DNA from 3 places in the Lysobacter sp. CCNWLW3 genome. Region 2 is predicted to be linked to each of the others. Evidence: predicted binding sites of a transcription regulator. Region 2 holds the regulator's gene; each other region holds the start of a gene.

Region 1 (3,271 bases), on a different contig from region 2:
TCGCGGTCGTTGCCGTCGTCGTAGCGCCAGCGTTGCGCGGTCGCGCTCAGCGCGGTGCGTTCGCTGGGGCGGTAGTCGGCGCCCACTTCGATCAGGTCGCCGGCGATGCCGGAGGCACGCGCCTGCAGCGAGGCGGCGGCGTCGTTGCGGCTGACGCGCGCGCGCAGGGCGTAACGGTCGTCGATGCGCCAGCCGGCGTCGACGGCGACGGCGGTGCCGCCCAGGCCGTCGCGGTCGCGGCCGACATGCAGTTGGGCGTCGAGGCGGTCGTAGGCGTAGCTCAGGCCGACTTCGTTGCGCTGGGCGACGCTGCGGTCGCCCTGGAAATCGGCCCAGCGCCGGCCGCTGCGCGCGAGCAGGCGCCAGCGGTCGTCGATCAGCGGCGTGGCGGCTTCGATACCGTACTCGCGGTCGCGGTTGCCCAGCGGCGAGGCGCCGCCGCCGTCGCGGTTGCGTCCGCCGGCCGCGTACGCGCGCGCCTGCCAGCCGCGGCGCATCCGCCAGTTGCGGTCCATCGAGCGCACGTGCGGTTCGTTCGGGTAGCGCGCCAGTAGCTGGTCGTGGATCGGGCGCGCCAGGTCGTAGCGCTGCAGGGTCGACAGGGTTTCGACCTGGCCGATGCGCGCTTCGACGTTGCGTTCGTCCAGGGTGCTGGCGATCGAGAAACGTTCCAGCGCGCGTGTCGGCCAGCCGCGGAACATATAGATGGAGCCGAGCGTGGCCTGCAGGTCGGCGTTGTTGGGGCCGATCGCGGCCAGCGGCTCGATCATGGCCTGGGCGCCGGGCAGGTCCTCGCCGAAGGCGCGGGCGAGGGCGTAGTTGGTTTCGGCGTCGTAGCGCGGCCAGTTCTCGTAGCCGCGGCGCGCACCGGGCGCGCGCGGCCAGGGCGCGCGCGCGTCGACCAGCCCGCGCAGCAGCGGCAGGGCCAGGTCGTAGCGTTCGCGTTCGAGTTGGGCGTAGCCGAGCTGGATCGGCAAATCGGGATCGTCGGGATCGGCCCGCACCGCGCGCTCCAGGACCGGCGCGGCCTCGTCCGGACGGCGCAGCGCGAGCAGCGAGTCGCCGACCGCGCCCAGCGCGTAACCGGGTACCGGACGACCGCCGGCCTCCAGGCGCTGGTAGTCGTCGGCGACTTCCTGATGGCGGCCGAGGCGGTTGAGTACGATCAGGCGGTCGTAGGCCAGGCTGTCGGGCTCCGGCGTGCCGCTGCGCGCGAGCTGGGCGCGATAGGCGTCGATGGCGGCGTCGGCGGCGCGCGCTTCTTCCAAGCGGGTTGCTTCGTCGACGGCGTAGAGCTTGCTCCAGACGATGCGCCGGGCCAGGCCGGCGGCTTCCAGGCGGCTCGCCTCTTCGGCGCTGAACAGTTCGGGGCGGCCCTGATACAGCAGGCGCGCGCGGTCGCGGCTGCCGATGTCGGCCAGGGTCAGCACGCGCAAGCGGTACAAGCGCGCATCGGAGGGGTGCGCGGCGAGCTGTTGCTCGATCAGGGCCAGCGCCGCCAGCCAATCGCGGTCGGCGCGCAGTTGTTCGATCCGGGGGTAGGGGATCGCGGTCGCGGCCTGCCCTTCAGCGGCAGCTACTGACGTGGCGTGGAAGGTTCCACCGGCCAGTACCAGGGCCAGGGACAGCGTGAGTCGGTGTAAAGACGGCATGGATGATCCGTATCCCGTGTGGCTGGAGGGGGCTGGGGCGGCCCCGGAGACCTGGCTTATAAAATGTGAGCTAAGTCACAGGTTGTGGACGCAAAGTCTGTGCCAGCGTGAGTCATCCGGCTGGTTTTGTTCATTTAGAGCAGGCACTTAGGCGCTGGAGGCCCCCTAGGGGGGCTTGCGGCCCGTTCAGGTTCGCCAGCTCGGCGCCGTCGAAAAAAAACCGGCACGGGGCCGGTTTGGGGGACAGGAGCAGAACCTGTCAAAAGCTGGCCGCCTGCGCCGAATCTGACCGGCAGGGGCGGGCCCGTAGTCCTAGGGATGATCGCCGCGGCCGATTCGTCGCAGCTGCGTCGGCAGGACCGATCCTCGGTCGCTGCGCGCCCGGCGCCGGCGGCGACGATACGCGAGCCACGGTTACGGATGCGGCCGCGCCGCATACGGTTGAGCCGCAACGATGCGGTTTGCGCCAAAGCGAGGGCGAAACGACAGACTCGGCATATTGCGCGTCGCCCGAGGCTAGCCGCTGGTCTTCGAACGCATTCGGACCGGCGTCGATAGGGACGACCACAACCGATGCCGCGAAATTAATCGGCGGGTATCGATGGCTGGCTGCTGCGGGAACGCCGGCCTGCGAATCCGCCGCGTCGTGCGTAGCCAGCTCGGATGTCGGAGCGGCGGAAATCCGCGATGCGCGATCGCGCGCCGACCAGCCGCGCATCGTGCGGCTCGGGTCGGCTGCCGCGTTCGGGATGCTTGCGCATCGACGGCCGGCGCCGGGCGCCGAACGCCGCAATAGTACGAAGGTCGTAGTGGACCTGCGGCGGTCGCTCGCTCAATCTGCCCACGTACCGCAAGAACGATTCCTCGCCAAGATCGCGCGCTTGCATGGCCGATGTGACGCTGTGACTTTGATCACGGAAGCGGTGTCCGTAATCATTGCCGCGAATGACGCCATGCTACTTTGATCGCGCGCGAAAACAGGAACGGAACTCGCGTGTTTCTAGGGAGCTGGATCTGGTTCCGCAGGGGGAATGGCGATGGTCGCAAGCTTGATGGAAGCCGTGGATCGGCTGCCCACGCTCGCGGTGGTGGAGGACGACCGGACATTCAGGGAAGACGTGCTGATGCCCGTGCTGAGCCATTCCGGATTCTCCGTCGTGGGAATGGGCGGAGCGCTGGAGCTGTACCGGTCGATGACGCGGCGCTCCTACGATCTGGTGCTGCTGGACATCGGCCTGCCCGACGAAGACGGCTTCAGCATCGCCGCGCATCTGCGCGGCTTGGCACCGCGCATCGGCATCGTGATGTTGACCGGATACGACTCCACTCAGGACCGCTTGCGCGGCTTGCGCGCGGGCGCGGACGCCTATCTGCCCAAGCCGGTCGACATGGAAGAGGTGGTGACGACGTTGCGCAATCTGGCGCGTTGGGTCGTTCCGGAAGCCAGCCCCGTGCACACGCATGCGAGATGGCGCCTGGACGAGCGAGGCTGGTGCATCCTGACCCCCAGAGGCATGCAGATCGAGCTGAATCTGGCCGAGCGCCAGGTCATGGCGATGCTGGCCGCGGCGGCCGGCATGCCGGTGCAGCGCGAGGCGCTGATCGCGCGTTTGGTCAAG
Region 2 (3,271 bases):
CACGCCGGCCAAGGGAGGCCGCTGATGCTGGTCGCCCGCGGCCTGCGCAAGGCCTACCGTTCGCGCGAAGTGGTGCGCGACTTCGGCCTGACGCTGGACGCCGGCGAAGTGGTCGGCCTGCTCGGCCCCAACGGCGCCGGCAAGACCACCTGTTTCTACATGATCGTCGGCCTGGTCCCGGCCGACGCCGGCCAGATCGTGCTCGACGGCAAGGACATCACCAGCGAGCCGATGTACGCGCGCGCCAAATACGGCGTCGGCTACCTGCCGCAGGAACCCTCGGTGTTCCGCAAGCTCAGCGTGGCCGACAACCTGCGCCTGGTGCTGGAACTGCGCGAGGACCTGGACCGCAACGGCCGCGAGCGCGAACTGGCCAACCTGATGGACGAGCTGCAGGTGACCCACGTCGCCGAGCAGATCGGCGCCAGCCTGTCCGGCGGCGAGCGGCGCCGCGTGGAAATCGCGCGCGCCCTGGCGGCGAAACCCCGCCTGATGCTGCTGGACGAACCCTTCGCCGGCGTCGACCCGATTTCGGTCGGCGAGATCCAGCGAATCGTGCGCCACCTCAAGAATCGCGGCATCGGCGTGCTGATCACCGACCATAACGTGCGCGAGACCTTGGGCATTTGCGACCGGGCGTATATCCTCAACGAAGGCGGCGTGCTCGCGCAGGGGGCTCCGGACGCGCTGCTGGCCAATCCCGACGTCCGTCGCGTGTACCTGGGCGAAACCTTCCGCCTGTAACCTTAGCTCGATTGCGCAGGGTTCCAGGCGTCGTTTTCGCCAGCACTGGAACGCGCGTGCGGCCGCCCGCCCTATCAGGTCGCGTTAGACACCGAGCATGAAGCCCCGCCTCCAAGCCTCGCTAGGTCAACAGCTGGTGATGACGCCGCAATTGCGTCAGGCCATCCGTCTGTTGCAACTGTCGGCGGTGGAACTGGAAGCCGAACTGGTCACCGCGGTGGAAAGCAATCCGCTGCTGGACTGGACCGAGACCGCGATCAGCGTCAGCAACGGCGCCGACGGCAACAGCGCCGGCGACGAGCGCGAGAGCGCGCCGGAATCCTCCGGTGAAGACCGCGACATGCTGCCCCCGGAAGCCGACTGGGGCGCCAGCGATGGCGAACCCTGGTACCAGCGCATCGGCCCTTCCGACCAGGACGACGACGGCCCGATGGCTGAACAGGTCGCCGACGCCGACACCCTGCACGACCACCTGCTGTGGCAGCTGCACCTGAGCCCGCTGACCGCGCGCGACCGCCTGATCGGCGTGTCCCTGATCGAAGCCATCGACGACGACGGCTACCTGCGCGAGCCGCTGGACGCGATCGCGTCCTCGCTGGGGCCGGCCATCGACGCCGGCGTGGACGAGCTGACCACGGTGCTGCACCAGATCCAGCGCTACGACCCGGTCGGGGTCGGCGCGCGCTCGCTGGGCGAATGCCTGCGCCTGCAGCTGAGCCAGCTACCGGCCGACACGCCCGGGCGCGAGCTCGCCAACCGCCTGGCCAACGGGCCTTTGGAGCGCCTGCCCAAGGTCGGCGTGGCCGGGCTGGCCAGCGAGCTCAAGCTCGAGGTCGCCGAGGTCGAGACCGCGGTCCAGTTGCTGCGCTCGCTGGACCCGCGCCCGGGCGCGCAGATCGGCGCGATCGCGGCCGATACCTATGTCGCGCCGGACGTGGTGATCTGGCGCCAACACGGCCTGTGGCGGGTCGCCCTGGCCGACGGCATGCGTCCGCGGGTGTCGATCCACCGCGGCTACGAGGGCATGATCCGCCATGCCAGCGCGGCCGACGCCAGCTATCTGCGCGGCCACCTGCAGGAAGCGCGCTGGCTGCTCAAGAGCCTGGAAGCGCGCGGCGACACCCTGCTCAAGGTCACCCGCTGCCTGCTCAAGCAGCAGGCCGCGTTCCTGGAATTCGGCGACAGCGCGCTGCGCCCGCTGACCCTGCGCGAAGTCGCCAACGAGATCGGTCTGCACGAATCCACGGTCTCGCGCGCGATCTCGCGCAAGTACGCGCGCACCCCGCGCGGGACCATGCCGCTGCGCGCCTTCTTCGCCTCCGGCATCGACACCGGCGCCGGCGGCGAGGCCTCCAGCACCGCCATCCAGGCCATGAGCCGGCGCCTGATCGAGGCCGAAAACCCGCGCAAACCGCTGTCCGACGCCCGCCTGGCCGAAACCCTCAAAGCCACCGGCGTGCCGGTCGCGCGCCGCACCGTGGCCAAGTACCGCGAGGCGATGAGCATTCCGTCGTCGCAGGACCGGGTGCGAATGGCTTGAGGCCGGGCTGGGGGAGCTAGCCCGCCCACCCCATTCCCCGCTGCCCTCATCCGCCCTGCGGGCACCTTCTCAGCCTTGCACACCCTGCGGGCGCCGCAAGCGGGAGAAGGGATCAGCCCTCGAACGGATCCTCGCGCGTGGAGCATCGCCGCCGCGCGTGGAACATTCGCAGCGCTTTATTAACTTCGTTTTCACCCGCCCACCCGACTTTGGTCGCAGTCCACGCGAAACCCTCATCGGATCAACGCTTTTCACTCCAGCCGCCAGATTTCGTGTCGCTCACCCCTTGCGCCCTAGCCTCAGCGTGCGATGCTGGGCTCGTGGCTCCGGCTACGGAGCCGCATTCCCTGTGAACGTGTAAGGAGGCCTCCGATGCGTATCGAAACCCACAGCCAGCAGATCGAAGTCACCACTGCCCTGCGTGACTACGTCGAAACCAAGCTGGCGCGGCTGCAACGTCATTACGAACAGCCTTTCGACATTCGCACCCAACTCAGCCTCGACAAGCCCGACCATCGCGCCGAAGCGACCGTGAACCTCGCCGGCCGCACCCTCCACTGCGACGCCGCCGCCATCGACATGTACGCGGCCATCGATCTGCTCGCCGACAAGCTGGACCGCCTGCTGATGAAGCACAAGAGCAAGCTCGTCGATCATCACCGCGGAGAAAGTCTCGCCCGGAACGGCGAATTCGGCTGATCGTTCGGGGATAATGCGGCGCCTCCCGACGCTGTGTTGAACGATGCCGCTTCATGAACTGCTGAGCGCGCAACGGGTCGCGATCCTGGAGGAATCCAGCGATCGCGACGCCGTGCTGGACGCCGCCGCGCGTCTGCTGGCCGACGGCACGCCGTCGGCGATCCGCGCCATCGGCGACAGCCTGCGCGACCGCGAGCGCCTGGCCAGCACCGCCATCGGCCACGGCGTGGCCATCCCGCATGGCCGCAGCGCCCAGTTCGAGGACAGCCGCGGCGCCTTCCTGCGCCT
Region 3 (3,271 bases), on a different contig from region 2:
AGCGCGATCACCTCGGGATGGTCCAGTTCGCCGGCACGGATCTGCATGGTTGCTCCTGGCGGTGGCGCGGTTCCTGGCGCGGCGGCGGCGCGTGCCGCCGTCGCGCTTCGGGGTTTAGACGGCGTAGTACATCTGGTATTCCAACGGGTGAGTCGCCGCGCGGAACTTGGTCACTTCCTGCATCTTCAGCGCGATGTAGCCGTCGATGAAGTCGTCGGTGAACACGCCGCCGGCCTTGAGGAAGTCGCGGTCCTTGTCCAGCGCTTCCAGGGCCTGGTCGAGCGAATGGCAGACGGTCGGAATGCCCTTCTCCTCTTCCGGCGGCAGGTCGTACAGGTCCTTGTCGCTGGGCGCGCCCGGGTCGATCTGGTTCTTGATGCCGTCCAGGCCGGCCATCATCAGCGCGGCGAAGGTCAGATAGCCCGACTGGATCGGATCGGGGAAGCGCATTTCGATGCGGCGCGCCTTCGGGTTGGCCACGTACGGAATGCGGCAGCTGGCCGAACGGTTGCGGGCCGAGTAGGCCAGCATCACCGGCGCTTCGAAGCCCGGCACCAGGCGCTTGTAGCTGTTGGTGCCCGAGTTGGTGAAGGCATTGATCGCGCGCGCGTGCTTGAACACGCCGCCGATGTACCACAGCGCGATCTGCGACAGGCCGCCGTAGCCGTCGCCGGAGAACAGGTTGACGCCGCCCTTGGCCAGCGACTGGTGCACGTGCATGCCGCTGCCGTTGTCGCCGACGATCGGCTTGGGCATGAAGGTCGCGGTCTTGCCGTTGCGGTGGGCGACGTTCTTGATGATGTACTTCATCGTCAGCAGCTCGTCGGCCTTGGCGACCAGCGAGTTGAACTTGGTGCCGATCTCGCACTGGCCGGCGTTGGCGACTTCGTGGTGGTGCACTTCGACTTCGATGCCGACCGCTTCGAGCGTCTTGCACATCTCCGAGCGGATGTCGTGCAGCGAGTCCAGCGGAGCGACGGGGAAATAGCCGCCCTTCACGCCCGGACGGTAGCCGCTGTTGCCGCCTTCGTATTCCTTGCCCGAGTTCCACGCGGCTTCTTCCGAATCGATATGGAAGAAGGTGTGGCCCATCTCATTGGCGTAGCGCACCGAATCGAAGATGAAGAATTCCGGTTCCGGACCGAAGAAGGCCTGGTCGGCGATGCCGCTGGACTTGAGGTAGGCCTCGGCGCGCTTGGCGACGCCGCGCGGATCGCGCGAATAGGCCTGCATGGTGGCCGGGTCGAGGATGTCGCAGGTCAGGATCAGGGTCGGATCGGCGGTGAACGGATCCAGGACCGCGGTCGAGGCGTCGGGCAGCAGGATCATGTCCGACTCGTTGATGCCCTTCCAGCCGCTGATCGAGGAGCCGTCGAACATCTTGCCGTCCTCGAACAGCGCCGGCTCGACGATGGACTTGGGGAAGGTGACGTGGTGCTGGACGCCGCGCATGTCGGTGAAGCGCAGATCGACGAATTCGACCTTGTGGTCCTTGATGAGCTTTTCGACGTGTTCGAGGGACATGGATTAGGGTCCGGGATTAGGGAAGGGGGATTCGTGCAAAACTTCAGGGCATGCAGCCGCCTGCCTCTAAGCAAAGCAAGCAGCGTGCCAAGTTCCACCTGTTTTTAAGAAATTGATTTATATAGAATTAAAATCTGACGCGCCGCAACAATGATCCATCTTGGCGCACAAATTCGGGCAACAGCACCAATTTGGTGCAGTTGCCCGAAGTGGGCGTCAATGGCTTCGCTCGCCGCTCTACGAATCCCCAATCCCAAATCCCGAATCCCGGCTTTCCAATGACCGATCTGCTCGCCGCGCTGTTGCTCGGCATCATCGAAGGCATCACCGAATTCCTGCCGATTTCCAGCACCGGGCACCTGCTGATCGCACAGCACTGGCTGGGCCAGCGTTCGGATCTGTTCAACATCTCGATCCAGGCCGGCGCGATCCTGGCGGTGGTGCTGATCTACCGCCAGCGCCTGTGGCAACTCGCGACCGGCTTCATGCCCTACGGCCGGTCGCGCATCCTCAAGGAAGGCGATAGCCATGACGAGGCCCTGGCGCTGGAGCGCCGGGTCAATTTCGATTACGTGCTCAAGCTGGCGGTGGCTTTCGGCATGACCGCGGTGCTGGGCATCGCGGTGAAGAAGCTGGGTTTCCAACTGCCCGACAAGGTGCTGCCGATCGCCTGGGCGCTGGTGCTGGGCGGCATCTGGATGCTGCTGGCCGAACACTACGCGGCCAAGCGCGCGCAGACCCTGGGCGAGCGCACCACGATCACCTGGACGGTGGCGATCCTGGTCGGCGTGGCGCAGGTGGTCGCGGGCGTGTTCCCGGGCACCTCGCGCTCGGCCGCGACCATCTTCGTGGCCCTGCTCGCGGGCACCACCAGCCGCGCGGCGGCGACCGAGTTCGCCTTCCTGGTCGGCATACCGACCATGTTCGCGGCCACCGCCTACGAACTGCTGGACGTGATCGGCACGCCGGCGGCGGCGAACGAGGACTGGACCGCGCTGGCGGTCGCGTTCGCGGCCTCGGCGGTCACCGCGTTCGTGGCGGTGAAGTGGCTGCTGCACTACATCCAGAGCCACCGCTTCACCGCGTTCGCGTTTTACCGTTTCGTCCTGGGCGCGGCCTTGCTGATACTGATGCCTTCGGGGAGCTGATGCGCCACTCGGTCCGCGCCACGCCCGCCGCCATGCTGCTGACCCTGGCCGGGATCGGCGCGTTGCTGTGGTACGCAAGCCGCCATGGCCTCGACAGGCTGGCGCTGATGACGGCGGGCATCGCGGCCTCGGCGGCGGCCCTGCTGGCGCAGAAACTGCGTTTCGGCCACGCGGCCGGCGCACGCTTCGATGCGATCACCGTCGCCATCGCATGGGCCGTGCTGTTCGTGGCGCTGATCTTTACGCCGTTCGCCTGAGCGCGCTTCGCGGCCTGGCATGGGCTGGAATTCACTCACCCTTTTCGTGAGCTGAACGATCATGAACAGGCGCAACCCCGCGCAACGAGCCGATCCGTTGAACCCGACTCGTTACCCGTCACGGAAAACCGAATCATGAAGATCCTCGCCCCCGCCCTGCTCTGCCTGGTCCTGGCCGCCTGCGCGTCCAACACCGCCTCCGACGCCGAGCGCGACGCCGCCAAGGAGGCCGGCACCGCGAGCGCGGACCTGCGTCTGGACGCCTATCACTGGCGCCTGGTCAGTGCGCAGGACCAGGACGGCCAGCCGGTCGCCGCGCTCGCGCCGGATGCGAAGCGACCG

What was found. Region 2 encodes sigma-54, which starts transcription at its own class of promoters, with help from an activator protein. Its sites were predicted from a motif close to TGGCACGNGCNTTGC; they were not measured.
Region 1: a site for sigma-54 is predicted at 1,743-1,757, ahead of pgaA (poly-beta-1,6 N-acetyl-D-glucosamine export porin PgaA). Genes of this name have one in related genera too.
Region 3: a site for sigma-54 is predicted at 1,600-1,614, ahead of glnA (type I glutamate--ammonia ligase). Genes of this name have one in related genera too.

What each region holds. Positions count from the first base shown of each region.
Region 1 is NZ_JBAHWA010000007.1:121,047-124,317, reverse strand. Features, by position in the region: gene pgaA (poly-beta-1,6 N-acetyl-D-glucosamine export porin PgaA) at 1-1,652, opposite strand, end outside; gene V1318_RS13280 (hypothetical protein) at 2,237-2,539, opposite strand; gene V1318_RS13275 (response regulator transcription factor) at 2,705-3,271, shown strand, end outside.
Region 2 is NZ_JBAHWA010000012.1:21,787-25,057, forward strand. Features, by position in the region: gene lptA (lipopolysaccharide transport periplasmic protein LptA) at 1-25, shown strand, start outside; gene lptB (LPS export ABC transporter ATP-binding protein) at 25-744, shown strand; gene V1318_RS16420 (RNA polymerase factor sigma-54) at 842-2,284, shown strand; gene raiA (ribosome-associated translation inhibitor RaiA) at 2,657-2,983, shown strand; gene V1318_RS16430 (PTS sugar transporter subunit IIA) at 3,027-3,271, shown strand, end outside.
Region 3 is NZ_JBAHWA010000006.1:179,810-183,080, reverse strand. Features, by position in the region: gene V1318_RS12430 (GNAT family N-acetyltransferase) at 1-47, opposite strand, end outside; gene glnA (type I glutamate--ammonia ligase) at 115-1,524, opposite strand; gene V1318_RS12420 (undecaprenyl-diphosphate phosphatase) at 1,803-2,672, shown strand; gene V1318_RS12415 (hypothetical protein) at 2,705-2,929, shown strand; gene V1318_RS12410 (META and DUF4377 domain-containing protein) at 3,065-3,271, shown strand, end outside.